3 regions of the Staphylococcus sp. 11262D007BW genome follow, and region 1 is predicted to be linked to each of the others. Evidence: predicted binding sites of a transcription regulator. Region 1 holds the regulator's gene; each other region holds the start of a gene.
The links. The regulator Rex, encoded in region 1, represses fermentation and respiration genes when NADH is low (regulators of the CRP and FNR family bind a similar motif). The targets are predictions, from matches to a motif close to TTGTGAAATATTTCACAA.
Positions count from the first base shown of each region.

Region 1 (10,321 bases):
TATCAACAATGTCAGAATACCTAAGAGAAGACGATCTTGAGGGCTTGAAGACTTATTATCATGAAAAAATTAGTCCTTTAAAAAACAATTTTGAAATGAATACGATTAAACTGAATGGTATTGATAAATTAAAAATTCGTGAAATCAAAGGTTTACTAACTACTAAGATTTTACAAGCACAAGAAAACAATATCGAAGTTAGTGTAGAAGTAGCGGATGAGATTGATGCTATTAACATGGATTTTATTGATTTAAGTCGTGTTTTAGGTATTATTATGGATAACGCCATTGAAGCTTCTCTAGATATTGAGAACCCAATGATACAAATTGCATTTATTCAAACTGATGATGCTGTACTTATTATTATTATGAATAAAGCACCAGATAATTTACCGAAACTACATACTTTATTCCAAGAAGGCTATTCTACAAAAGGGTCTGGTCGAGGTCTTGGTTTATCTACACTAAAAGAAATTACAGATAACACACCAAATGTATTATTAGATACAACGATTGAAAATCATTATTTTATACAAAAATTAGAAATCTTAAATGAAGATTTGTAAGGAAGTGACGATACATGAAGATTCTGATTTGTGAAGATGATCAAAAACAACGTGAACGTATGGTTGAAATCATTGAAAACTATATTATGATTGAAGAAAAGCCTATGGAAATTGAAGTCGCTACCGATGATCCATACGAAATTTTAGATACAGCTAAAAATATGACTGATATCGGTTGCTACTTTTTAGACATTCAACTCGAATCAGATATCAATGGTATCAAACTAGGTAGCGAAATTAGAAAGCATGATCCTGTGGGCAATATTATTTTCGTGACAAGTCATAGTGAGCTAACATATCTCACTTTTGTCTATAAAGTCGCAGCACTCGATTTCATTTTTAAAGATGATCCTGATAACTTACAAACACGCATTATAGATTGTTTAGAAACTGCATTAGCACGTTTAGATTTGTTAACTAAAGACAACACTATTGAAACATTAGAGCTTAAACGTGGTAGCAATTCTGTTTATGTCAATTACGATGATGTGATGTTTTTTGAATCATCTCCTAAATCTCATCGCCTTATTGCGCATTTAGATAATCGCCAAATAGAATTTTATGGTAATTTAAAAGAAATTGCTCAATTAGACGATCGTTTTTTCAGATGTCACAATAGTTTTGTGTTAAATCGTCATAACATTACCCATGTTAATTCTAAAGAACGCATTGCATATTTTAAAAATGATGAATTTTGTTATGTATCAGTACGTAATTTAAAGAAAATATAATGACATTAAAAAGGGACAAAAGCCGTTACGCTTGATGTCCCTTTCTTTTTTATAACACTATATTTCGTTATCTTCTTGTGAAGCTTCAGTTTGAATATCATATTTTGACATTTTCAAATACACTTGTCCTGTTTCAGTGGAGACTTTAATTTTATTAGAGTTGTCACTTGGAAAAATTCTAGAAGTTAAAACTTTGTCTCCTTCATTACAGAAAATTTCAATACTTGAAGTGTCTACAAAAATACGCAATTGATATAAATCTTCATTCAATGTTGCGACACGATCTGTTCCTTCGACTGGATATGGCAATTGACCGCTATCAAAACGCTCTAAAGTAACCTCTCTAGTTCGGCTATTATAGCGTATGGTCGTATGTTCCATTTTTGAAGCTCTTAATTGGAACTCAATCGCTGATGCTTCATTGTCTAAAATATCAATAATAAGTTCATATTGCTTACCTTCGTATGGATTTAATTGTTTAACAAACTTGTCAGCATAACCTAGAGCTGTTTCTTTTTCTCCACGCAATTTTCGTAAATGCATATGTGGTTTTTGTTTCAATCGACCATGTTCTACTACTAATGTGCGAGGTAATGTTAAACAGTGCGCCCAACCTTCATCATCAGTGGGATATTGTGTGTCAGGTAGGCCCATCCACCCTATTAATACACGTCGCCCTACTTCATCTTCAAATGTTTGCGGCGCATAGAAATCGAAACCATGATCTAATTCTTGAAAAGGACCATGTTCAAATACTAACGTGTCAAAATCAAGTTTACCCATGATGTAGCCACTTTGATATTGATTTCTAAATGCAGTATTGGTCGCTTCTACCCCTTGAGGAGAAAACATTAAAAAATCATATCCATTAATATTAAAGTAATCTGGGCATTCCCACATATATCCAAAATTGGTTAAGTCCGTTTGAATTTCTCCTAAAAATGTCCATTGTGTTTCAGGGTGATCCGCTTCATATAATAGCGCACAGCCTGTCATATCTTCTCTTTGAGCACCGATGATGGCGTATAGCTTATGATCTTTTTGAAACACTTTAGGATCTCTAAAGTGTTGTGTATAGCCTTCAGGCGGTGCTTCAATAGCTGGTGGTGTTATTTTATGTACTTCCCCTTTTTCATCTACTTTAGCAATCATTTGTCTACTTTCTCTTTGCCACTGTGCTGTACGATGATTAGCAGTATACATATAGTAAAGTGTATCGTTAAATACAAAGGCACTTCCGCTATACACACCATGACTATCGTAAGACGTATCTGGCTTCATAATAATGCCTTCACGTTTAAAATTGGTTAAGTTCGTTGCTTTATAATGGTCCCAATATTTTAGGCCATGTACAGCACCTAAAGGGAACCACTGATGAGATAGATGATATTGCCCGTTAAAATAAATTAAACCATTTGGGTCATTAAGCAACCCCGTTATAGGTTGTATATGAAATCGTTGTCGAAAAGAAGATTGAGCAACTTTTTGTTTAAGCGCTTCGTAAGTTTGATCATCAATATCTTCAAGTTTTCGATAACGTTGATCTCGGCTCCATTGCTCCATGGAAGCGTACCTCCTCTTTAATGTATTAGTTACTTCTTGGTTTATCAATAGAATATAAAAACTATAACGTTTATATTCATCTTGGAGAAAAACGACTTTTCTGTTGATATGTATCTATCAATCTTAATATTGTGATTGTATTACTTATATCAGTCGTTTCCCTTACTCAATATGTAATGGTGAATGACGTTACTTCACCTTAAAACTTTAAATTCTATTTTATCATATTCCTAAAGGCTCATGTCAGACAACCCTAACTTCTCTTTAAATATAAAATTAATATCAATATTCTATTTTATGAGCTTCAATTGAAGGAGGATCATCTGAGTATTCTATCGTTTCTTTGTTATACTCAACATAGAGATTATATAGGGGGATGATTAAATGGATAAACAAATGCACTTAGGGGTGTTGTGTTATAGTACAGGGTTACACCCCGCTGCATGGCGACTTGATCACTCACGTATTAATGAAATTGGGACGATTGAGTATTTGATTGAAGTTGCACAATTAGCTGAACGTGGAAAATTGGATGCTTTCTTTTTAGCAGATGGACAATATATTTCTGGTGAAGAAACTGGACACCTTTCTTATTATTTTGAACCAATGACCGCCCTAGCTGCCATTGCTCGAGAAACGCATGCGATTGGTTTAGTCGGTACAATCTCAAGCACGTTTTATGAACCCTTTCATGCTGCTCGTTTGTTATCAAGCTTACATACAATCTCTCAAGGTAGAATAGGAGCCAATATCGTTACTTCACAGTTTGATAAAGAAGCCCACAACTATTCTATGCATACTTTACCACCTCTAGAGACACGTTACGAAAGAGCAACTGAATTTATCGAGGTCATGAAGCGATTGTGGTCCTCTTTCTCTGATAAAGCGATTCAAAATGATAAACAATCTGGTAAAGGGTTAGATGCGCAGTATATTCAACCGATTCATCATAAAGGCACTCATTTTTACGTCGATGGTGCTTTAAATATTCCTTCCTCTGATAAACTAGGAAGACCTTTACTCTTTCAAGCCGGCACTTCCATTCCTGGTCGAAATGTCGCAGCGCAACATGTGGATGCGATTTTTTCGATTGCTTGGAATAAACATGATGCTAAAACGTTTCGAGATGATATTCATCAACGCGCTCAACAGTTTAAACGTACACCACCACTTGTATTGCCAGGCCTTACTGTTTACGTTCATGAAAATGAACAAAAAGCTTATGAGATGAAAGAAAAGTTAGATAGTTTCATTCCTTTACAACATAAACAAGCTCAACTTGAAAAAGCCATTCAGTTTGATACAAAACATTGGGAATTAGATGAAATGGTACCGACGCTGCCACCTTATGAAGCACATCCTAAAAAAGTGACTCGTTCAGTGTATGAAGCTATTCGAAATGCAGTCATTACAGAACATCTTACTTTAAGACAATTACTTGAGCGTTTTTCGACTTGGATTGGTCATAAGACCATCGTAGGTACACCTGAAAAAGTAGCAGATGAAATGATTGCATGGTTTAAAGACGAGGCTTGTGATGGCTTTATGCTCATGCCGCCAACCATCCCTGAGTCTTTTAACCAATTTGTCAATTTAGTCATTCCCATTCTTCAGGAAAGAGGCGTTTTTCGTAAAGATTATGCGCAAGCTCGCATTGCTTCTCACTTTAATCGACATTAAGTTCAATTACGAATGCTTAGGTGTCTTTGAGTGTGCTCACTTTTACAGCTAAGCACAAAATACGGGAAAGCATGCAATGTTTCACTTTTCACTCTTTTTTAACTGTATACTTTAACCATACTCCAATTATAAAACTCCCTTCCCAATATTAAAAAAATGTTCCTCAAAAAAGAGGAGTCGTGTCCTTCCCATTGGCACGGCTCCTCTTTTGATTGCGTCTCTCAGTTTAAATATTTAATTCATCAGATTATGCGCTATACACTGCTTCAAAAGTTGTCCCCTCAACAAAAAGCTCTAGGCGCATTGTTTTAAAGGTTCGCCTGCTCATCTTCATTCGCATGCATAACGTGCACTAACTCACTGCGTTCGAAGTTAATCTCGGTTCGCCTGCTCATCTTCATTCGCATGCATAACGTGCACTAACTCACTGCGTTCGAAGTTAATCTCGGTTCGCCTGCTCATCTTCATTCGCATGCATAACGTGCACTAACTCACTGCGTTCGAAGTTAATCTCGGTTCGCCTGCTCATCTTCATTCGCATGCATAACGTGCACTAACTCACTGCGTTCGAAGTTAATCTCGGTTCGCCTGCTCATCTTCATTCGCATGCATAACGTGCACTAACTCACTGCGTTCGAAGTGCACGTAATTGTCCGCACTTTGTTAATCCGGCTACGTGCTGCAAAACTCTCGACAAAATGAGTCGCTTCACTAAAACCAAAGACCGGTTTGAGTTCAGCGCTCGATTTTGCTCGAGTTCTGACCGCAGCACTCCGCACTTTGTTTTAATCCGGCTCCCAATTGCAGGGTTCTCGATAATACTACGTGACGCGCAAAAATCAAAGAGCGATTTTCGCTTGTCCCTAGGTATTACATCGAACCCTGACTGCAATTGTCCACACTCTGTTTTTAGTTCCCGTAATTTTTCATGAAGAATAGTAAGGATTGGAGTTCGACGCCTAGGTCGATTTGATGTACTTGAACGTTGTTTGGTGTGCTTAGGCGTTTTGGTGTAAAGTTTAATATGCCTTTGATGCCGTTATCGACAAGATAATCTGTTACTTCTTGTGCTACACGTGCTGGTGTCGTTAAGATGATGACTTCAATGTGATGTTCTTTTATTAATTTTTTGATGTCTTCCATAGATTTAACCGTCACATTTCCAATTTGTGTGCCAATCAATGCTTCGTCTATATCAAAAGCTTCTGTAATCGTCATGTCATCATGTATGGAAAAGTTATAATTGATTAATGCTTTCCCTAAATGACCTACACCGACAACGCCTATATTGATGACTTCTGAATCACTCAACTCTGATTTAAAAAACTCTAATAAACTGTCTATATTATATCCGTAACCCTTTTTTCCTAATTCTCCAAAATAAGAAAAATCACGACGAATGGTTGCTGAATCTATATTTAAACCTTCACTAATGGCTTTAGAATTTACACGATCTTCCCCTTTTGCCTTTAAGGTATTTACAAATCGATAATACAAAGGCAAACGTTTCAATGTTGCACGTGGTATTTTATTTATTTCTTTCACTATTTATCCTCCTTTGAAATAGTGTTCATTCTTGTGAGACTGTTCACAGTTAATACTTAAATTATACCTGAATTTATTATGTATTAAAACAGTAACTATTTTATACTTTGTGGCTTTATTGTACAATAAGTATTTGAGAGGAGTGTCCTTCATGATATTAATGCAATTAAGTCAAATTAGTAAATCCTTTGATGGCGAAACAATCTTTGAAAATGTCAATTTAGAAATAAAAACCGCTGAACGTATTGGTATAGTTGGGCGAAATGGTGCCGGTAAGTCAACATTAATGAAACTCATTGCTGGTACAGAGACATATGATGAAGGCCATATATCAAAAGTAAAAAATTTACGCATTGGTTATTTAACCCAACAAATGACTTTAGATACCCAAAATACAGTGTATGAAGAAATGGCTAAACCCTTCCAAGACCTTCTATCTATCTCTAAAAAAATGGAAGAAGAAGTGGAATGGTTAAGTGAACATGCGGATGCTCATGATTCTGACGCCTATCAAGAACATCTATCAAGGTATGAACAACTATCGAATACTTTTGAACAACAAGAAGGTTATCAAATTGATAGTAAAATCAAAACGGTCTTAAATGGGTTAAATTTTACAGAAAAAGATTACAATCGTACGGTTAATGATTTTAGTGGGGGTCAAAAAACACGCTTATCTTTAGCTCAAATGTTATTGAGTGAACCCGATATTCTATTACTCGATGAACCGACGAACCATCTTGATATGGAAACCACTGAATGGCTTGAAGATTATCTCAATTATTTTAAAGGCGCCATCGTTATCATCTCACACGATCGTTACTTTTTAGATAAAATCGTTACACAGATTTATGATGTTTCTTTAGGCGAAGTTAAACACTATATTGGTAACTATGAAAAATTCATTCAGTTACGCGACCAATATTATGAAAAACGTCTACAAGAATACGAACGTCAACAAGCGGAAATTAAACGACTTGAAACGTTTGTTGATAAAAATATCACACGTGCGTCGACAAGTGGTATGGCAAAAAGTCGCCGCAAAATGTTAGAAAAAATGGAACGCATCGCGAAACCTATGATTGATGCTAGAAGTGCTAATATCCAGTTCAATTTTCAACGTAACACAGGCAATGATGTGTTTCATATAAGACATCTAGAAATTGGCTATGATCATCCGATTACGTCTCCAATTCATTTAGAGGTGCAAAAAGGAGATCATATTGCGATTATCGGCCCAAATGGTATTGGAAAATCAACATTTATTAAGACGCTTGCACAACGTTTACCCGCTTTGTCTGGTGAGATAGTACAAGGTGCAAACTTAAAAATTGGCTATTATGACCAAAAACAAGCAGAATTTTCATCTAATAAAACGATTTTAGATTACGTTTGGGATCAATATAAACATATTCCTGAAAAAGATATACGTGCTATTTTAGGTCGTTTTCTTTTCACACAAAATGATGTTAATAAAATTATTCATGATTTATCTGGTGGCGAAAAAGCAAGACTTCAACTCGCTTTACTCATGTTAGAAGAAAATAACGTTTTAATTTTAGACGAGCCGACGAACCATTTAGATATTGATTCTAAAGAAATGTTAGAACAAGCTTTAACAAACTTTGAAGGCACTTTAATCTTTGTTTCGCATGATCGTTATTTTATCCGTGCACTAGCGAATAAAATCGTCGCACTTGATCATCATGGTGCAACCGTTTATCAAGGTAATTATCAATACTATCTTGATAAACTAGAAGAACAACGAGCATTAAGTGCATATCAAGAGCAAAAAGCAACAAATACAGAGCCTAGTCCATCTAAAACTGCTACAACGCAACAACATGACTATCAAGATCAAAAAATCATTAGACGTGAAAAGAGAAAACTAGAGCGACAAATCTCGGATTTAGAAACAAACATCTCGCAATTTGAGGCATCGATTGCTGAAATTGATGCACAAATGTTAGAAGAAGATGTGATGAATGATTATGAAAAGACTCAATCATTATCAGAAGAAAGACAAACCCTTGAACAAAAACTTGAGGATACCCTGTCAGAATGGGAAACATTACAATTACAACTTGATGACTATCAATAATTATAAATAATCCCTAGTAATGGTGGCGTACGACATTCTATAAAATAACGTTTAAAATGAAGCGCCGATTTACTAGGGTTTTTCATTAGATTTATGATATATAGAAAGTGATTATGTACATGTTACCCACACAACAAAGAAACTTATGCACAAGTTATTCACAAATTGTGCATAAGTACAAATGTTCGCTATTGACATTAGCGCATTAGGTTAAATTACATCGTTTGATATAATTCGATATCCATACTACTTTTACCATTTAATGTCATATCTCCTCTGATGCCTTTTTGATAGACATAGTATCCTGCTGCACCGATCATTGCCGCATTATCGGTACATAATGAGGGCTCTGGAATTTTAAGTGCAATGTTTCGTTGTTCTGTTTCTTGTTGTAATGCTTTGCGTAATCCTTTATTACTTGCTACGCCTCCCGCAACAATGAGTTGCTGAACATTATAAGCTTCACATGCTTTCATCGCTTTACCTACAAGTACTTCAATGACACTCTCTTGAAAGCTTGTCGCTACATTCTCAGGAACAATGGTTTCTCCTTTTTGTTTTAAGTTATGCAATTTGTTAATCACTGCACTTTTTAATCCACTAAAACTAAAATCAAAGCTATCGGGTTCTAACCATACTCTTGGAAAGTCATATACATCTTGCCCTTTAGTTGCTAATTGATCAATCACAGGACCACCAGGATAAGCTAATCCTATCGTTCTAGCCACCTTATCATAAGCTTCTCCAACCGCATCATCACGTGTCTCACCTATGATTTCAAAATTAAGATGATCTTTCATATATACCAGTTCAGTATGGCCCCCAGAAACAATTAAAGCAATCAGCGGAAATTGCATCGGTTCTTCTAATTGGTTAGCGTACACATGCCCAGCAATGTGATGCACAGGAATTAACGGTTTTTGATGCGCAAAGGCGAGTGCTTTCGCTGCACTTACCCCTACTAATAGCGCACCAATTAAGCCTGGTCCTTGTGTGACTGCGATCGCATCCACATCATCCATTGTGACTTGTGCCTTTGTTAAGGCATCTTCAATCATAATTGTTATATTTTCAACATGATGACGACTCGCGACTTCTGGTACTACACCGCCAAATCGTTTATGGCTGTCGATTTGACTTAACACACTGTTACTTAATACTTGTTTACCATCAGCAACAACACTGACACTTGTTTCATCACAACTGGTTTCAATCGCCAGAATTAATGTTTCATTCGTCATTTAAATTCACCCACATTACTAAAGCATCCTTTCCATCACCATAATAATTTTTTCGACGTCCTCCATATTCAAAACCTAACTTTTGATACACATGTTGCGCCGTTTCATTCTCCACTCGCACTTCTAAACTCATGGTAGTCGCTGAATGTGCCGCATAATTCATCACATATTGTAATAATAATTGACCTAAACCAATGCCTCTGTTGTGAGGTGTGATAGCAATCGTCGTCACTTGTGCTTGATCAATCACAATCCATATTCCACAATAACCAATAATGTCATTGTCATACTCTATCACAAAGTAATGTGCAAAGTTGTTTTCTAATAGCTCGTGGTAAAACGCATCCTTTGTCCAAGAGCTATCATTAAAACTCAATTGTTCAATATGATTAACCATCGGGACATCTTGAACTGTCATTTTTCGAATGTTTAGTCGTTCTTCGATTGTTGTTTGTCCAACCAATTTTGTTCTGCCTCCGATAATTTTAAATACTGTGGTGTAAATGAATGAACTGCACTTGGTGTATCCTTGATATTTACCATTTGATCTGCTTGAGGTAAATTAGGTTGTTGAGAATATGATTTTAATTCATCGAAATGTTGCGTATCCTGTCCTACAAATATGACGTTATCATATGACTGTATATGAGAAAGTAAATCCTCTAATGCGATATATTGATCTTCCATTATCGTCATCAATTCTTTATCAGACCATTTGTAAACACCTGTATAAACATATTGACGTCGTGCATCAATGATTGGCACAACGTAACACTCTGATTGTTTAACGGTTGCTGCTAGAACTTTTAATGAAGAAACACCATACAATTGACAGTTTAAAGTATAAGCTAATGTTTTTGCTGTCGTCACACCTATGCGTAGTCCGGTATACGA
Region 1 is NZ_JBPWPJ010000001.1:1,350,149-1,360,469, forward strand. It holds gene agrC (quorum-sensing sensor histidine kinase AgrC) at 1-566, shown strand, start outside; gene agrA (quorum-sensing response regulator AgrA) at 581-1,297, shown strand; gene ACEE93_RS06725 (sucrose-6-phosphate hydrolase) at 1,355-2,860, opposite strand; gene ACEE93_RS06730 (NtaA/DmoA family FMN-dependent monooxygenase) at 3,245-4,540, shown strand; gene ACEE93_RS06735 (redox-sensing transcriptional repressor Rex) at 5,450-6,085, opposite strand; gene ACEE93_RS06740 (ABC-F family ATP-binding cassette domain-containing protein) at 6,237-8,186, shown strand; gene tsaD (tRNA (adenosine(37)-N6)-threonylcarbamoyltransferase complex transferase subunit TsaD) at 8,402-9,427, opposite strand; gene rimI (ribosomal protein S18-alanine N-acetyltransferase) at 9,417-9,845, opposite strand; gene tsaB (tRNA (adenosine(37)-N6)-threonylcarbamoyltransferase complex dimerization subunit type 1 TsaB) at 9,857-10,321, opposite strand, start outside.

Region 2 (10,321 bases), 330 kb from region 1:
ACGTCGTATTACCAATCGTATCTGATTCTAAAAAACAATTATAGCAAGTTTGAATACCATATTCATTGGTATGCCCTTCGCATCGTCCGCATATAGAATGAGAAGGTTCACTAAGCGTATTATCTGGTGAAATGACACGTTTTGCCGCATCATTCATATAAATCACCTTGCCATGTCGATCAATAAATATAATCATTTCAGACGTCGTTTGATAATAAGCACTCAATAATTGCGATAGTTCATCAGTTTGTTGCTTCACTATGAAATCACCTTATCTTCACTTGTTAATTGTCCAATTCCTTTAATTTGCGAAATATGTTGCGCTATTTCAGGTAATGGTTTGCCATCACGTTGTCCAAATAACAACACCCCTTTAACACGATGATTGTGCCAAAGCGGTATTGCAATAAGAGACGTTAAGGCCTCACTAATAATAATTGGAAAATTAAACAAAGTATTTTGAATATCATTTTGAGTAGCATCGCGAATAATCATAGGTTTTCCTGTTTTCATCACGTTACCTGCTACTCCTCGACCATGACGCAGTATAATACGTTGATATCTATCATTGATGTTTCCCGAAACAAAACGCCACTTTATTTTAGTGCCTACATGATCTTCCATTGGTAAGGCAAGTCCAGCAAAGTCAAATTGATATTCACGACGCAATGTATCTAGCTCATCTTGATAGTCATGTTGCGTAACATCAATCTGTTCCATGGTCATCACTCCATCTTAGACTTTGTGCTTACGATAAATAATATAGCTACGGTTCGCATATGATAAAGGAACACTCCATACATGAACCAAGCGTGTAAATGGCCAACAAGCCATAATCGTAAATCCTAACAGCACATGTAATTTAAATGCAAGTGGAACTTGTGTCATTAAACTTGCATCAGGACTCAACATAAATAGTCCTCTAAACCAAATTGAAATTGTTTGTCTATAATCAAACTCTGGTGTTGTCACATTTGTTACTAACGTTGCATAACAGCCAACGAAAACAATAAGTAACAATAATAAGTTAACAAATATATCTGACGCCGAACTTAATCGACGTACGTTATGTTTTGTAATACGTCGTGCAGTTAATAAAAACATTCCAATAAGCGTTATTATACCAAAAATACTACCAATATACACGGCTCCAATATGATATAAATGATCACTTACACCTACTGCTTCTAACCAACTTGCTGGAACCAATAAACCAACGACATGACCAAAAAACACTGGTATCACGCCTAAATGGAACATCAAACTGCCCCATTTAAGTCGTTTTTTTTCAATAAACTCACTTGATTTTGCTGTCCATGAAAATTGGTCAAATTTATAACGCGCAATATGACCAATGATAAAAATGGCTAAGCAAAGATAAGGAAATATTACCCATAGAAACTGATTAAACATTTTGCGTCACCTCATTACCTTGTACGATACAACGTTTTAACGTTTCACGGAGGCCACGAATTAAATGACTATATGGGTTTCCTTTTTCTTCTAAATATTTCATGATCGGATAAGTCCCATCTTCAATAATCATAATGAGCAATTGTGTATTTTCTTGTGCTCGATCATCGCCATCAAATTCTGCAGCATATAAAAATTCCAACATTAATGGCAAGTAATCTGAAAGCTCAGATGACGGCATTTCTAACCCAAACATTTCATATAAAACTTTGAGTTTCGCTAACATTTGCCCTCTTTCTTTTTGAGTATCAAATTTATTAAAAGTCATATATAAAGTGGTCTTCTTGTTAAAGTCAAATGTATCTGTGTACAGTGCTTTAATTTCTGATAAACTTTTTTCATACATTAATGCTCGATATTGTTTCACGTGAGGATACGCTGGGTGATCCTCAGTGAAAATATCTTCGAATGTTTTTGGATGGAAGGTTAACTTTTCCGGGAAACTTAATTGTTGACTCATATACCCCAACGTATCTTTATAGTATTTCAACGTTTCAAGGTTAATCACGGAAAATCCCTCCATAGAAGTTATCGTTGTAGATTTCTCTACCAGATTTACCGCCAGCACCTACTGGAACGCCACATCCATCACAATTTGCGCCAAAGTATTCTCCACCGTAACCTTGACTACCTTGTGCTGCATACGTATCCATGTATTGTTCTTTATGTGAAGTCGGAATCACAAAGCGGTCTTCGTGTTTAGCAATCGCTAGTAAACGATACATATCTTTAGCTTGGCGTTCTGTTAAGCCCACACGCTCTAAACGTGACGTATCAAATTCTCGTCCAGTATTTTGTGCACGCATATAACTTCTCATCATTGCCATACGTTGTAATGATCCTTTTACTGCTGTCGTATCACCAGCAGTAAATAATTCTGCTAAATACTGAACAGGTAAACGCATTTCTTCAATAGCAGGGAAAATCGCATCTGGATTATTACCTGAATTTTTACCTTCAAAATAGTTCATAATTGGACTTAATGGTGGGCAATACCAAACCATTGGCATTGTGCGGTATTCTGGGTGTAATGGGAACGCTAATTTATATTCAATGGCTAATTTATAGATTGGAGAGTTTTGTGCTGCTTCAATCCATTCTTGTGAAATACCATCTTTTTCTGCTTGTTCAATCACATCTTCGTCAAATGGATTTAAGAATAAATCAAGTTGTTTTTCGTATAAATCTTGTTCATTTTCTGCTGATGCTGCTTCTTGAACACGATCCGCATCATATAATAAAACACCTAAATAACGCATACGACCTGTACATGTTTCAGAACAAACTGTCGGAATACCCGCTTCAACACGTGGGAAACAGAATGTACATTTTTCAGCTTTATTTGTTTTCCAGTTGAAATATACTTTTTTGTATGGGCATCCTGTCATACAGTAGCGCCATCCACGACAAGCATCTTGGTCGACAAGAACGATACCGTCTTCATCACGTTTATACATTGCACCTGATGGACAAGATGCGACACAACTTGGGTTTAAACAATGTTCACATAAACGTGGTAAATACATCATAAATGTTTGATCAAAATTAAATTTAATCTCTTCTTCAATTTTTTGAATATTAGGATCTTGTGGGCCAGTAACATGTGCACCTGCTAAGTCATCTTCCCAGTTTGGCCCCCAATCGATATCCATACGATCTCCAGTCATTGCTGAATAGGCTTTTGCCACAGGTGAATGTTCAGAGTCTTTCGCTGTTGTAAGATGTTCATAGTTATATGTCCAAGGTTCATAATAGTCTTTGATGACTGGCATATTAGGATTGTAGAAAATTTTACCTAAAGCAATTTTATTAAGACGTGTGCCGGATTTTAACTCAAGTTTGCCCTTTTTATTAAGTGTCCATCCACCTTTATAATGTTCTTGATCTTCCCAACGTTTAGGATATCCAATCCCTGGTTTTGTTTCGACGTTGTTAAACCACATGTATTCAGCACCTGGACGGTTAGTCCAAGTACTTTTACACGTTACACTACATGTATGACACCCGATACATTTATCTAAGTTTAATACCATTGCAACTTGTGCTTTAATCTTCAAGCCAATCCACCTCTTTCATCTTTCTAACAGCAACGTAAACATCACGTTGGTTTCCAATTGGTCCATAATAATTAAACGAATAACTGATTTGAGCATAACCGCCCATTAATTGTGTTGGTTTTAAGTGAATACGTGTTGGTGCGTTATGTGAACCACCACGTGTACCTGAAATTTCAGATCCTGGTGTTTCGATGTGCTTATCTTGTGCGTGATACATAAACATTGTACCTCTTGGCATACGGTGAGATACGACGGCACGCGCTGTTACGACACCATTTCTGTTATATACTTCTAACCAATCATTATCTTCAATATCATATTGTGCTGCATCTTCATTTGAAAGCCATACTGTTGGGCCTCCACGGAATAACGTCAACATATGTTGGTTATCTTGATATGTTGAGTGGATATTCCACTTACCATGCGGTGTTAAATATCTTAGTACAAGCGCATCTACACCGCCCTTAACTTCTTTATCTTTCGTACCAAATACCATTGGCGGTAATGTCGGTTTATACACTGGTAATGCTTCCCCGAATTGTTGGAACACTTCATGGTCAATATAGTAGCTTTGACGTCCTGTTAACGTTCTAAATGGCACTAGACGTTCAATATTCGTTGTAAATGGTGAATAACGACGTCCTTGTTTATTAGAACCTGGGAAAACAGCTGTCGGAATGACTTCACGTGGTTGTGATGTAATATTTAAGAATGTAATTTTTTCTGACGCACGTTCAGCTGAAATATCTTTAAGTTCCATTCCTGTTTGTGCTTCTAAATCTTCATATGATTTTTGAGACACACGACCATTTGAAGCGGAAGAAACATTTAATATGACATCTGCGACTCTGCGCGCTGTATCGATACGTGGTTTATTCGATTTCACTGTCTCATCTTCCCAAGTGCCCACCATGCTGCGTAATTCGTCATATTCTTCTTTAACTGAGAAACTCACACCATGTGCGCCAACTTTACCGTTTTCAAGTAAAGGTCCTACTGAAACGAACTTGTCATATACATCTGTAAAAGTACGATCAACAATCGCAAATCCTGGCATTGTTTTTCCTGGAATGGCTTCAACATCACCTTTTGTCCAATCGTGTACTTGACCATATGCAAGCGAAATTTCTTGTTTTGAATCGTGTGCAAGTGGTGATGTCACAACATCTTTATATGTGCCAGTTAAATGCACTTTTGACATATCAGAGAACGTTTTACTAATTGTTTTGAAAATATCCCAATCTGAACGAGATTCCCATAATGGGTCGATAGCCGGGTTAAATGGATGAATAAATGGATGCATATCTGTAGAAGATAAATCATGTTTTTCATACCATGTTGCTGCCGGTAAAACGACATCTGAATACAGTGGTGTAGCTGTCATACGGAAGTCTAGTGATACTAGTAAATCAAGTTTACCAACTGTATCCTCGCTCCATTCAATCTCATCAGGCTTATCTGTTAAGTTCGGCTCAGCCATAAGTGCAGATTTTGCACCTAATAAGTGTTTCATAAAGTATTCTTGACCTTTAGCAGAACTTGAAATTAAATTTGAACGCCATACAAATAATGTTTTTGGATGGTTTTTACGTAAACCAGGATTTTCAATAGCAAATTTTGTTTGTCGTGATTTCACATCGTCAATCGCACGTTGTAAAATCGCTTCATTCGTAAATTCTCCACGATCTCTTGCTTCTTCGCCCCATAACAAGCTATTGCGATCAAACTGCGGATAAGATGGTAACCAGCCATTACGCGCTGCTAATACGTTGTAATCTGCTGGGTGTTGTAACTTAATATTTTCTGCTAATGGTGACGCTAAACGATCGACACCTGATTCTTCATATTTCCATTGATCTGTCGCAAAGTAGAACCAGCTTGTACCATTTTGTAAACGTGGTGGTGCTTGCCAGTCTTTCGCAAAGGCAATTGTATTCCAGCCTTCAATTGGACGACATTTTTCTTGTCCAACATAATGTGCCCAGCCTCCGCCGTTCACACCTTGGCAACCACATAAAATCACAAGGTTTAATACCGCACGATAAATCGTATCTGAGTTAAACCAGTGGTTAATACCTGCACCCATAATAATCATTGAGCGGCCGCCTGTATCAATCGCGTTTTGCGCAAATTCACGTGCGACTTGTGTAATGAGTGATGCTTTCACTCCTGTTACTTTTTCTTGCCAAGCTGGTGTGTAGAATGATGACGCATCATCAAATCCTGTAGATTCTAACTGATGACCAAAACGTTTAATGCCGTATTGACTGGCCATTAAATCATAAATTGTTGTGACATATGTTTCTTCACCATTCGCTAAAGTCATTTTACGAACTGGAATGACACGTTCAAATACACCATTACCATCGTTATCAAAATAAGGGAATTGAATTGTTTGTAATTCATATGAGCCACTCGCTACTGTTAACACTGGATCAATTGATTGACCTTGTTCATTTTCAAGTTTAAGGTTCCATTGTTTGTCATCTTCCCAACGTTGACCCATTGTTCCGTTAGGCACTTGAATAGAATCAGTGAATGCGTCTAAAATAACTGGTTTCCATTCACTATTTTGAGTCGTACCACCAAAGTCGCTTGAACGTAAGAAACGTCCCGCTTTATAGCCTTTAGCATCTTGATCTAATCGAATAATAAATGGCATATCAGAATATTGTTTTGCATAGTTGATGAACATCTCAGAAGGCGTATCTTCATAAAACTCTTGTAAAATAACATGTGTCATTGCTTGTGCAACTGCTGCATCTGTACCTGGATTTGGCGCTAACCAATTATCCGCAAACTTTACGTTTTCCGCATAGTCAGGTGCCACAGAAATTACTTTTGCACCTTTGTAACGTACTTCTGTCATAAAATGCGCATCTGGTGTACGTGTTAATGGTACGTTAGAACCCCACATCATAATGTAAGAAGCATTGTACCAGTCACTTGATTCAGGTACGTCTGTTTGCTCACCCCAAATTTGTGGTGAAGCAGGTGGTAAATCGGCATACCAATCGTAGAAACTAAGCATTTCGCCACCAAGTAATGAAATAAAACGCGCCCCAGCAGCATAACTAATCATCGACATCGCTGGAATAGGTGTAAACCCTGCAATACGGTCAGGTCCATCTTTTTTAATTGTATAAATTAATTGTGCAGAGATAAGTTGTGAGATATCTCTCCAATTCGCACGTATATGACCACCTTTTCCGCGAGCACTTTTATAAATACGGGCTTTTTCGTCATCTTCAATAATTGAAGCCCAAGCTTTAATTGGATCTTGATATTCTTCTAAAGCTTCTGTCCATAATTCCCATAATTTTCCTCTTACATAAGGATATTTAATTCGTAATGGGCTATATTCATACCATGAGAAAGATGCACCACGTGGACATCCTCTAGGTTCAAACTCTGGCATATCTGGGCCACAACTTGGATAATCAATTTGTTGGTTCTCCCAAGTAATCACACCATTTTTCACAAACACTTTCCACGAGCATGACCCTGTACAGTTCACACCATGAGTAGTACGAACGACTTTGTCATGACTCCATCTTTCTCTATACATTTTTTCCCATTCACGACTTTTATGTTCTAAAACTGACCAGTTCCCGTTAAACTTTTCAGTTGGTTTAAAGAAATTTAACCCAAATTTTGCCATGTTCATCCTCCTCAATACGCATAGCTTTCCTTGTTAACTACTATTCTACATTTGTTCATCTTTTCACGATATTAGGGAATTACCTATTTCAACTAAGGGAATCCCTATTGTCTTGAAATACAGCGTAAGATCAAAAAAGACTGAAAAAGCTCGCGCTGCTCTTTCAGTCTTTAAAGTATTTATTGATTTAACTAACTTTTCTTTGACGTTGTCGTATGACAAAAAGTCCTGCACCAATAAGAACGATCCCCGCTCCTACTGGTATATTTTGTGTTGTGCCAGTGTCAGGTAATTGATGTTGGTCATGTTGAGTCTCTGGTGCTGTTGTGTTGAATTGGTTTACGCCATTTGTAACTTGTTTCATGTTACTGTCCATGGCTGACTTTCCATTTGCATGCGTCTCTAATGACGTATCGTGATGCATATTCCCCGGGAAATCATTAGCTATTTCCGCATTAGCTTGAGCAATATGTTGTATTGGAATTGATGTTTCTGCAGAAGATGCCTGCTCTGTTGAGATAGACGCCCCTGGAAATGGCATCACATTTTGCGCAGTTGCTTGTGTCTCTGTTGTTACAGTGGGTTGTTGAGTGCTAACAGATGTTTCTATGTCATTAGTGCTTGTAGATGTATCTACAGATGGGTCTACTTGTGCTGATGTATCTGTAGCATTTGGTTCGCCATTAATCATTCTTGTCGCTTCTGTTGTATCGTATTGTGATAAATCAGCAGACTCTAAATACTCTGCAAAGACCTGATCCAAAGAAACCCCTTCTTCACGAGGCCCTACTAACATATCAAATCCATCGCCACCAGATGCTGTAAAATCATTTGTCGCAATGTAATAGGTACGATTTAAATCAAGTGGTTCAAATTGATGCGTTTGTCGATTTAAAACTTGAACTTCTCGAATACGTTGTCCCGCTTCTTGATCAATATCATAATAGACACGGACAGCGTTTGATATTTGTAACAAACCGCCATTCGCTGCAAGTTGTTTTTGACCCTCTTTATCCACAGTTTGTGCACCAAGACTGTGTTCAAATGCTTTTAATACGTCTGACCCTTTGACTTGAACTTGTGCAATCGTATTTCCAAATGGCAATACAGTAATAATATCATTCAATGTCACTTCACCTTTTGAAATCGAGGCACGAATGCCACCACTATTAGTGACTGCAAAATCAGATGGGTGACTAAAACCATCTTGACCGTATGCTTCCATCGCGTCTGCAATCGCATTACCGAGATTCGTTTCCCCTGTACGTACTTGCTCGCGTTCACCGTTAAATTCAATCGTATTATTCGGTAAAATAACTTTCGATGTTTCCTCTAAATAAGCTTGATTAGCTTTATCCACTTGCGCTTGTAGTGCCGCATTCAGTTGGATATCTTTCACATCTTCTACAGAAATCAAAGACGCTGTCGCTTGATCAATTTGCCCCTTATTGTGATTGAACGCAATTTGTCCGACATTAGCTAAAGCTGTGCCAGTTTGCGCTAAAATATTTCGGCCATATGTTTGACCATTTTCTAAAACAGTATGAGAATGACCATCAATCACGAAAATAGGCACTTGATAAGCTTTATTTTGACTTAATTGTTGGGTTAAGTAGTCACCGCGCCATTTTTCAGGTGTGGTTTCATCAATACCAAGGTGAGATAAAATGACGAATGTATCCACTTGTCCATTTAAGCGATCCATTTCACGTGTCACACTTGGTAAAGGATCATCAAAAGTAATGCCTTCAATACCACTGGGACTTGTTTTTGTTTTCGTTTCAGGGGTTGTCACGCCAATCACCCCATAATTTAAACCATTCTTTTCTATCACCGTAGAAGGTTGAAATGCAAGCTCTCCATCTTTGTAAACATTGGCACTTACAATCGGAAAATTAAGCATACCTTCTAACTTTTTAAGTTGATCATAGCCAAAGTCAAATTCATGGTTACCAGCTGTCATCGCATCATAGCCGACTTCATTCATCGCTTTAGCCATTTCTTCACCTTTCGATTGATTCGAAAGTGGTAATCCTTGAAAAGCATCCCCAGCATCTACCATTAAATCAGGCTGAGTTTGCTCTTTTAATGTTTTTAATTTTGGCATACCAATAACACTGCCATCCTCTTCTACAATACGACCATGCATATCATTTGTATGTAAAATAGTCCGTTTTGATGTAGTAGGTTGAGTCGTTGTTGCGTTATCAGTTGCAGTCGCTGCACGTAATTGCGTAGTTGGTTCATTGGGTTGCGCCACATTTTGCCCTGTTTCCTGAACAGTGACATCTTGTTGAAGTGCCGATGACTCCTCCAGTTGTTCTTCTTTTGGGTCGTTTGACGGTGCTTCATTTAATTGTGAAGAAGTTGGTTCTAACGCTGAGTCGTCTTCCTTGGTGTTTAAGTCAGCAACCTTATCTGTTTCAACCTGAGCTTTGGGTGCTGTTGCTATAGGTGCGGTATCTTCATCAGCAGTCACTGCGTCTTGCTGATTCGTTGTGTTAGCCGCTTCCTCTACTGGTGTGTTATTTGCACTCGGCTGTGTCAATTCTGTTTGTTGTGCGTCATTATTATCTTGTGCTGGTGACATACCAGATTGCACTAAAGTATCTGATGATGCTTCGGCAGATACATCTGTCTCGGCAGCTTTAACAGATGTAAAATGAAAGACAACCATGCCGCAAATAATACAGCACATGCATAACATGACTTTAAATAACCGATTCCTCATTGAAATCCTCCCTCTTAATGTATTCTCATTTATCCTAGCACATTTAGTACAATAAAAATTAAAAGATTGTGAAAATCACCTATATTTTTGGTAAACCCTTGAATTTCAATATATTTTTACAAACTCAGAGCAAATAGATATACTCATATCAACTCATAAACAAGGAGGAATATGGATGTTTTTAGTAGAATTAAAGTGTACTAACTGTAACAAGAAATTAGAAAAAGGAGATCAAATTTTCATTCATACCAATGTGTCTGACTTAAACGGAATAACTCATTTGAAAAATTGGGCTAAAACGCAAACGGTTTATTGTAAAGCGTGTTTTGATTCAAAAACAAGTTAATAGGTGGGGATTAAATATTAAAAATGAGGCGAGGAAATCATTAAAGCGTTCTC
Region 2 is NZ_JBPWPJ010000001.1:1,675,300-1,685,620, forward strand. It holds gene ACEE93_RS08405 (sensor histidine kinase) at 1-259, opposite strand, end outside; gene nreA (nitrate respiration regulation accessory nitrate sensor NreA) at 259-720, opposite strand; gene narI (respiratory nitrate reductase subunit gamma) at 736-1,413, opposite strand; gene narJ (nitrate reductase molybdenum cofactor assembly chaperone) at 1,406-1,981, opposite strand; gene narH (nitrate reductase subunit beta) at 1,974-3,530, opposite strand; gene ACEE93_RS08430 (nitrate reductase subunit alpha) at 3,520-7,191, opposite strand; gene ACEE93_RS08435 (5'-nucleotidase C-terminal domain-containing protein) at 7,379-9,922, opposite strand; gene ACEE93_RS08440 (hypothetical protein) at 10,098-10,268, shown strand.
Region 2: ACEE93_RS08430 (nitrate reductase subunit alpha) is a predicted target of Rex. The motif match lies at 7,243-7,260, and genes of this name have one in related genera.

Region 3 (10,321 bases), 510 kb from region 1:
CTTTTTAGGCGTAAGCTATGCAGCCGTGCCACCACTCAATCACTTTCAAACGAACTCAACTTATTTTCTATGGGATGTGTTAACGACAGCTTACGTTGGCCAGCCAGATTTAGTACGCAAAGAAACAGTTTACGCTTCAGTTATTACAGAAGGGCCAGGTCAAGGACGTACACATTTAGATGATGTTGATGGCCGTCCACTTAATGTGATTAATGATGTAAACCATGATGCATTTTTTGATTATATGACGGGCTTAGCTAAAAAAGTAAAATAGGTTGAAAAGTGCTAGATTTTTTCATTTCAATCAAATTAATGACTCATATTCAGTGAAATGACTGTTTTATAAACGGTTTCTACTTATTTTGATTTGAAAGGATACTACCTTTTTTACAACACCATTAGTAAACTACTGTCATCGTCTGTGAAACTTATGATGTTGGGAGGGAGCATGATTGTTCTCTTATGTAATCGATCAACTAGTCGGTCCGATTGTTGTCGGTTGTACGGTTGTATGGTTTAAGCACTGGATAGACCAGCAACCGTCCCGTAAAGACGATGACCAGTGAATATAACATAGCAGTGTGCTTAGAGAGTTGTGATAATCGACCAACCTCTAAGTCACAACCGCTATTTTTTATGCTACTCAACTTTACTGGAACCAAAGTGCTTTGCTTCACATTTTGTAATCACATTAAAAGAATCGAGATAAGGACCACCTTACCTCGATTCTCTAATTTATATCATCTTAATTATTAATGGTTTGAGTTGTTTTCTTTCTCAATTTTATTAGATAATTTTTCCATTTGTTTTTTAGCGAATTCTTTACCGCCAACACCAAATGCGATTGCAAATGCTACTGCAACTGCACCTAAAATTAATAAGAAAGCAACGTTAACAATGCTTTGTGCAAAGTTTAATTGATCTAATGTCATAAATACAGCAACAATGATTAATACGAATCTTACAACTTCAGCTAGCATATTGTTGCCTGTAGATTTACGGATGAATTTAGCAAGTAAATTACCGCCAATTAAACCTAGAGCTAAAATAATTGCTGCTGAGATGATTAATGGTAAGTATCCGATAATTGCTGAACCGATTTGGTTTAATACTGATAAGTTCACTGTATTTAATGCTTGAACAAAGAAGAATAAACCAATAATTGTTGAAATAACCCAACCAATTGCAACTGGTAAATCGATACTGTTTTTATCTGAACCAAAGTTCACATAATGGTTGTAACGGCTTAAATTGATACTTTGTAGTAAGTTTTTCACTAAAGTACCTAACATTTTAGCAATGAATAAACCAATTACTAAAATGATAACCGCAACAATAATTCTTGGTGCAAAGTTTAAAATGCTTTGCATCATGCTTCTAATAGGATTTGAAACTGACTCCATTTTTAGAGCATCAAAAATAGCTGGTAAGAATAGTAAGAACACTAAGAAATAAGCTAGTTTTCCGAAAGTTTTAATTAAGCCATCTGATTCAGATTGACCATCATTTCGATCGACTAAGCCTTTCTTTTGTAACCATGATTCGAAACCTAGCGCGCCTAAACCTTTAACAATTACTTTTTTAATGATCGCTGCAATAATCCAAGCAATTAATAAAAGAATAATCGCACTAATTAAATTTGGAATAAATCCGATGATGCTATTTAATGCATCCATTAAAGAATTTATAATATTCCCCATTAGTTTGACCTCCTAAATTAATGACTTGGTATATTCCATACCCGAGTTGCACTAGTATAATCATTAATCTAAAAAATTCTCGACAATTTTTTAGAAAAACTTTTATGTTTAACTTCAATATCGAAATAGTTTGTAATTAAACGTTTCAGATTAAACGAATCATTACACTTTAGGTATTAAATGTATAGAGCGTAACGTCCCCCTCTATACTTCACGCTAAGGAGATCATATCAATTAAAATGATTTTGAGCATGAGAGGCCTGTAGGAACGCGAGCAATAACGAAACCATTTAAAACTAACAGTTTTTATAATCATGGTTCGCCTGCTCGCTCTTCGCTCGCATGCATAACGTGCACCAATCTCACTATGTTCGAAGTGCACGTAATCACATCGAATCCTGACCGCAATTGTCCGCACTTTATTATGCATAATAGCTTTTTTCGACTTTGAGTTGGTTGTCGAGTTCGAATATGAGTGGTGCGCCTGTTTTGATTTCATAGTCGGCGATGTCTTCGTCTGAGATGTTTTCTAAAAATTTGATGAGTGCGCGTAAGGAGTTGCCGTGTGCTGAGACTAAGACGGTTTGACCGTCTAATAAATATTGGGAAATTTGGTCATTCCAATATGGGATGACACGGCTTAATGTGTCTTTTAAACTTTCCCCTTCTGGCATGATGCGACGATCTAACAATTCATATTTGCGATCTTTTAAATAAGCTTGGCGTTGTTCTTCGCTTTGTTCAGGTGGACGTTCGTCGTAAGAGCGGCGCCAAATTTTAACTTGGTCTTCTCCGTATTGCTCGGCCGTTTCCTTTTTGTTTAACCCTTGTAACCCACCATAGTGTCTTTCATTTAAGCGCCAAGTTTTATGCACTGGCACCCATAATTGATCAGATTCATTTAATAAATGGTAAGTTGTTTTAATAGAACGTTTGAGTAATGACGTAAATGCAACATCGATGTGTATCCCTTGCGCTTTTAACTTTTGTCCTGATTGAATGGCTTCTTCAATACCTTGTTCTGATAAATCAACATCAGCCCATCCTGTAAATAAATTTTTCGCATTCCATTCACTTTGACCGTGGCGACATAATATTAGTTTTGGCATGATACAACTTCCTTTCTCTATATGTAGTCAATCTGCATTTGTAATATCAATTGTAGTTTACCACTTTGCTGAACCGCTTTAAACTAATCATATTATTAACGTTTAATCTCCCTTAAAAGCGGCATTTGCCATTTGTTGAATCGGCAATCCTGCTTTAAATCGTTCGACATACTTTCGAAAGTGTTGAATATCTTCTTTTTTCGGCGTATATACATGCCCGCGTTGTTGTTGAAAAACTTGCTCATGAAGATAAGTGGTTAAATCAATCTGATCACTTTCAAAAAGGTAACGTGCTAATACCGCAATGCCCCATGCGCCGCCTTCACTTGCTGTATCAATCACGCGTACTGGACTTTCTAACGCGTTGGCCAAGTAAAATTGTGCTACGTTTGGGGTTTTAAATAATCCGCCGTGACCGACAATCGTATTTAATTGAACGTCTTCTTGATCGACTAAAAGATCGACGCCTATCTTCAACGTGCTGAATAAACTCATTAAATGTGTTTGCATAAACTCCGTTAAACTCAAATGCCCTTCACGTGTACGCAGCATCGCAGGATAACCCGTTGGCACATCTGTAATAAATTCTCCAGAAATATAACCATACGATAACCATTGAGGTAACGCTGTTGTGTCCTCTAATGACCGTTCTAATAATTTAGTGAAAAGAGCTTCTTTTTGATAAGTAATGCCCATCGTATCGAAAACTTCTCCAAATAGCGACATCCATTGATCCAATTCAGATGTGCCATTATTCGCATGAATCATTGCCACGTTATTGCCGTCTGGGGTCGTGACAATATCGACATCTGGATACATCTGACTTAATGGACGCTCGAGTACAAGCATCGCAAAAATACTTGTGCCCACCGACACGTTACCACTACGAGGTGCTGTACTATCTGTGGCCACCATTCCAGTTTGTGCGTCTCCTTCCGGGGGACATAATGGACAACCAGCTAATAAATGTCCTGTGGGGTCAAGCGCCCGTGCTCCCGCTTCGGTTAACTGTCCTGCTTCGACGCCTGCAACACAGACTTCTGGCAATATTGCCTCGATATGTTGTGCATAGCCCGCCTGATTGAGCAGTTGATTAAATGTGTCACATAAATCACTGCGATAGGTATGTGTCGTATTATCAATTGGAAACATGCCCGATGCATCACCAATGCCTAGCACTCGTTTGCCAGTTAAACGCCAATGAACATACCCTGCTAGTGTCGTCATAAAATCAATATCTTTTACATGCGTCTCTTGATCTAAGATAGATTGATAAAGTTGCGCAATACTCCAACGTTCAGGAATATTCACTTCAAACAGTGTCCGTAACTGTTCGGCAGCATGGTTCGCATTATTGTTTCGCCATGTTCGAAAAGGCGCTAACAACGTCCCTGCCTGATCAAAAACAAGATAACCGTGCATCATGCCACTAATCCCGAGCGACGCGATACGTGTTAATGTGAGATGGTAAGTTTTTGTTATATTTCTAGCCATGTCTGCATAACTTTGTTGGATACCGTGCCACATTTCATCTAAATCATAAGTCCAGTAACCATTTTTAAATTGGTTTTCCCATTCAAAGATACCCGTAGCGATTGTTTGGCACTCTGGCGTGATTGCTACGGTTTTAATGCGCGTCGATCCTATTTCAATACCTACTGTTATTTGGCCCTTTTCAATCCATGTTTCAATCGCTTCTGTATTCATGTCCATCCCCTCCTCTAATACGCACATCATTGATTTCATCATAATATAGTACACTCGCCCTCGCAATTTATGGACGTAAAAAAAGTTGAGACATAAGGAGCTGGGACATAAAGCATTAATGCTCTGGGAAACCGATTAACGGTGTCCCAAAAGCAGGATTTTCGGCAGAAAGTTCACGATTCGCCAAAATTTGAGAAACAATTTTAGCTCTTCGCTCGCTTCTGCTCAAATCCTGAACGCTTTTGTCCCAACCTCTTGTCTCAACTCTGTGTATGACAAGTTATAATCCTAATAGTGTTTTGATGCTCATGCCGACAATGACTGAAGTTGCAATACCGAAAAAGCCTGGTAATAGAAAGCTTGTCGTGCGTGTGGATTTCGTCTCGTCCACATCTACAGCAAATAAAATGGTTGGTTGTGCTGGAATAACGAAGTTCACGTTGAATGTTTGCACCATTCCCATAATAAAGGCTGGCGAAATACCAAGCGATAACATAATCGGAATCATAATAGATGCCGTTGCAGATTGCGAAATAACAATCATAGTGACACAAGAAACTAATATAATAATGAGCCATGGTACTGCGTCGATAAGACTACCGATCTGATTTTCCATGATGGACTGGTTAGATGGCGCATTAAATATGGTCGCACCTAGCCAGCCTGGTCCAAGTACCGCAAATAAGGCACCAATCGCTGCTTGTGTAATATGAGATGACAGAATTTGATTGGGTTTTACTTTGATCAATAATAAGTTAACCATCGCACTCATGTACATAAATAATTGAACTAATTCTGTCATTTGTAATGTGACCGTTTCGCCATCTACTTGGAAGGATGGGCTGAGGTCTGGAAAAATACCAAACGTTAAAATACATAACACGGCCACAATAAAAGAAGCCACCCCAATTTTGACACGAACTGGAAATGAAGTTTGTCTTTCTTCAGGTTGTTCGATTTGAACACTCATTGTTTGTGCTTCGTGAGGTGTCATTTTAGTCTGACCCACTAATGTAATGAAGCAACTTAATAAGACGGTCGTAATAATGGCAGTCGGTAAGACCACGGATAAATATTGACCTAATGTAAATCCTAAGCCTGCAAACTCTGAAATCATGTATGCTGTTGCTGAAGCAGCCGGACTACAAAGTAACGCTAAGTTAGCCGTCAACACAGATGCAACTAACGGTTTTTTCGGTCTGATTCTTGCTTTGATGGCTGTTTTAGCAATAATTGGTTCTAATGACAATGTGATATTGGCTGTACCAATACCGAATACAAAAATAAATACAATAAAAGGTGCTATAAAAATAATAGACTTCGGAAAACGTTCAATAATTTTGGACGCAATATGCACCAGGTAGTCAATGCCACCTGTTGCTTGAAGTGTACCCCCTGCAATACCAATCGCCAAAATAATTAATACGGCTGTGACAGGTGCTGACCCTGGAGGTAACCCAAAACCAAAAATCATTACGAGTTGCGCGACTAACGCAAATATACCACAACCTAATGCCCCCGCAGTGCGTAGACCGAGTACAATTGCGAGGATCATTAGAATAATTTCCAAAATAAACAGGAGCATTGTTCTTCCTCTTTCCAATTTATTAATGTGAATATTTTAACATAACTCTTTCCCCGTTTTCATCCATCATTATTCACTGTTTATGTCTAATTTGTTAATCCTTTAAAGCAAGAACATCTCTGTTCTTTTAATCAATTTTCCTGTATCATTGATAGTATACATTATTTTGCATTATAATGAATAAAAATACATACTAAAGGGAGATGATTGAATGGATTATATTGTGGCATTTACGGATTGGCTATGGGGGTATCCGCTCGTACTACTATTGTTATGTTCTAGTTTATTTTTAACGTTTTACTTAAAAGGCGTGCAGTTTCGCCATTTTGGTTTGATTATGAAACAAACCTTTGGCAGTGTGAATCGCAAACCTAAAGGAGAAGGAACGATTACACCAAGACAAGCCTTAACGTCAGCACTTTCTTCTACAGTGGGGGCTGCGAATATTGTGGGGGTACCGACTGCCATTATGATGGGTGGCCCGGGTGCTGTCTTTTGGATGATTGTCATCGCCTTTTTCGGGATGGCGTTAAAATATAGCGAAAATGTATTAGGTGTGCATTATCGTGAGCAAAATAAAGATGGAGAATTTGTGGGCGGCCCTACATATTATATGAAAAAAGGATTCAAAAACGCCAAATTAGGTATGATCTTCTCTCTTATTTTCGCTTTTGCTTTAGCGTTAGAGATTGTGCCGAGTGTCATGGTTCAAGGGAACTCTGTAGCTACTACGGTACATGATACGTTTAACGTCAACACAACCATCACAGGTGTTGTCATTGCGATTATCGCCGCACTCGTTGTTTTTGGCGGTGTGAAACGTATCGCTAACTTTACAGAAATGATTGTGCCGATTATGGTCGGTATTTACTTAATATTAGGATTCGTCATTATAATTCTGAATATTCAACATCTACCGAGTGTCATTGGTCTGATTTTTGAAAAAGCATTTCGTCCTGATGCGGCACTTGGTGGTAGTTTCGGTGCAGCACTTGCGACGACGGTGCGTTGGGGCTTTGCGCGTGGGATTTATTCAAATGAGGCTGGTTTAGGTACATCTCCCATTGCACATGCGGCTGCCAAGACAGACCATCCAGTGCGCCAAGCCTTTTGGGCCATTAGTGAAATTATTGTAGATACACTCGTTATTTGTACAACAACTGCATTTGTTGTCCTTGTTTCTGGTGTATGGGAAGAACCTGACGCTAAAGCACAATCCGCCGCATTAACAGCGCGTGCGTTTGAAGAGTCATTCGGTCCTTTAGGCAGTGCGATTGTTTCTATCGCTATGATTTTCTTCGTCTTCTCAACCATTATTGTCATTATCTTTTATGGTTCAAGAATGGCAGAATTTATTTTCGGATTAACGGCAGGCCATATTATGAAAGCCATTTATATTATTGCGATTGTCGTTGGTGCCGTAGGTGTTGGCACACAATTATGGAACTTATTAGACCTAGCTCTTGCGATTGTACTCATTCCAAACATTATTGCCGTGCTCATTTTAGCACCAAAAGTAAAACAACTTACTCGTGACTTCTTTAAAAACTATCTCTAATTAAATAAGCAATTGGGACACCCTCGACGCAAAGGCGCTTCGCTGGTGTCCCAATTTTTATATCTAAAGAGATGCCATGCATTGTGTCAGCAATGCCGCGACATGATGATTTTTAATCGAGTAATACGTCATCTTACCCTTTCTACAAAAATCTAGGACTTCCTTTTATACAAAAGGCGTAGATGATGCGAGGTCGAGGCAATACTCATCCCCAATATAGCAGATAAATCACAGACACATAGTTCCTCTTCCTTCATTAACGCCATCATAATTTTAAGTTTATGTTTGTCATTAATGGTTAGCAATAGCTCCATCAACTGTTGAGACGTCTCTTCATTCAAATAATTCAAAGCACGATGCACTTTATCTTCATGCACACAAATGACATCACATGTCGTTTTATCACTCACAGCCCATCCCTCCTCAATCTAAAATAAAAATCCGATGATTGTTTGAATGGTGTTATTTTCAATAATAATGAATAACCCTAATCCAATGTAGACAATAGCCATAATCCAGCGACTGAACCTTTCAACCACCTCTCCTACGCCAGGAATGGCAGATAATTGTTGTGCTGTAAACACTAAAACAAAAATTAACACGAGAAACACAAGGAGAGTCACAATCAATTCAGATACATTTAAAGTCACAAAATAAGGAACAAATAACCCGATATTGTCCGCACCGCAACTTGCGATGGTCACTAAAGCAACTGTGCCTACTAATTTCGACAGTCCTTTTTTGTTTAATTCCTTCTTGGCTCTTTCTTCCCCTTCACAATCATCGTAAATGGCTACTTTTAACCCAAAATAAATGGGAATTAACCCTAGTAAACCTAAAATCCATTTTTCAGGTACATAATTAAGGACGAAAGCAAAAAATAAACTAATCAGAATTAACGTAATAGACCCGACATACTGTCCGATATAAATGTCTCTATACGCTTTGGTCGTTTTCGCTCTAGCAAAAAAGATTAACAAAATGACTAACAAATCAACTGCCGTTGCAATATAAAGGATCGCAGCAGTGATAATCGTTTGAAACATAGCGCACCTCATTCAAAAGTATTTTTGAATGTATTATATCATAATTCCTCTTAACTAACCCTTACATCGAGATGACACAAATTAAGCCCAATCACTCACAGATTCGTGAGCAATTGAGCTTAATTGTTATCATGTTATGTTATGATTGACCATCATTAGGCATCATACCTTGGTTTTTAGGAATCGTTATCATCACAATCACAAAGGCAATCAGTGCCATTAATACGTTAAGCCATAACCCAAACATTGCACCGACTTCCATATTGAAGGAAGCTTTACCGATTGCATAGAGCGTCGTAGATAACGCCACACCAAAGGCATTACCTAGTGAAGAGGACATTTTATATACACCAGATGCCATGCCCACCTTTTCGTCAGGCGTATTGGCAATGGCGGTATCCATTGAAGGCGTCGCATAAAAGCCTAAACCGATACCGTAAATAAAATAGCCAACGACACACGCAATCACATACCAAAATGATGGTAAAAAGGCACAAGAAATCAGTAAAATACCGATCATGTTGAGTGCGGTACCAATCATCATTGGTTTACCAGCACCAAGATGTTGCAAGATTTTCTCGCCGACGCGAATCGTCGCAAGCACCGTAACGAGGTATGTAACAGTAAGCAGTCCCGCTTGTGCTGAAGAAAATCCCATCGCCTCTTGTACAAAGGTATTACCTACAATTAAGGTACCGGCAACACCGTTCATTAAAAAGTTAGAAACCGTCGCTCCGGTATACCCTTTATCTTTAAAAATTTCAAAATCCACGAGTGGACTGGTCCGGTGTCGTTCTAAAATGATAAATCCTATCACACTAAGGATACACAAACCAATAAATGTCAAAATAAATGGTGAGAATAAACCGTACTCTGAACTTTGTGTAATCACAATATTAATTGAAAGTACAGCCACTAAAAATAAAATTAAACCGATGAGATCAAAATGTTGGAAAATGGTAGATTTTTGTCTAGGCACTTCAGGCGTTCCTTTAATTAAGAGCATCGCAATAATGGCCACAATAATAGAAATAACAAAAATCCAACGCCATCCAAGAAATGTCTCTGTCATTCCGCCAAAGAATGAGGCAACACCACCGCCGCCCCATGAACCAATAGACCAATAGCTCAGTGCAGCTTGGCGTTTTCTGCCATGATAATACGCTTTAATAATTGATAATGTGGCTGGCATAACAAATGCAGCTGATAGCCCTTGAATCATGCGCCCGATAATAAATAAGTAGATGTTCGGCCAAATCATCACAATTAGCGAACCTAAAATACTCAAACTCAAACCTAAGTAGGTCATTTTAACATGGCCATATTTATCAGCTAGACCACCAGCACCAACTACAAACATCCCTGCGAAGAGTGCCGTCACACTGACCGCAACATTAATTAACCCATAATTCGCATCAAATTCACTCGTTAAAGTTGGAACAACGTTGACTAAGGATTGCGCAAACAACCAAAATGTAATAACCCCAAATACAATCCCTATTAATAACTTTCCATTACCTTCAAAACGATTTGCTTTCATTTTTAATCATTGCCTTCTTTTTCTCTAGATTTTTTAAGAAAGCGCTTTATTTATATGTTATAAAAGCACCCTTTAG
Region 3 is NZ_JBPWPJ010000001.1:1,860,260-1,870,580, forward strand. It holds gene ACEE93_RS09155 (nucleoside hydrolase) at 1-274, shown strand, start outside; gene ACEE93_RS09160 (mechanosensitive ion channel) at 753-1,700, opposite strand; gene ACEE93_RS09165 (2,3-diphosphoglycerate-dependent phosphoglycerate mutase) at 2,123-2,809, opposite strand; gene ACEE93_RS09170 (xylulokinase) at 2,912-4,516, opposite strand; gene ACEE93_RS09175 (anaerobic C4-dicarboxylate transporter family protein) at 4,797-6,101, opposite strand; gene ACEE93_RS09180 (alanine/glycine:cation symporter family protein) at 6,313-7,659, shown strand; partial or broken gene ACEE93_RS09185 (ArsR/SmtB family transcription factor) at 7,723-8,069, opposite strand; gene ACEE93_RS09190 (CadD family cadmium resistance transporter) at 8,088-8,705, opposite strand; gene ACEE93_RS09195 (MFS transporter) at 8,845-10,245, opposite strand.
Region 3: ACEE93_RS09175 (anaerobic C4-dicarboxylate transporter family protein) is a predicted target of Rex. The motif match lies at 6,127-6,144, and genes of this name have one in related genera.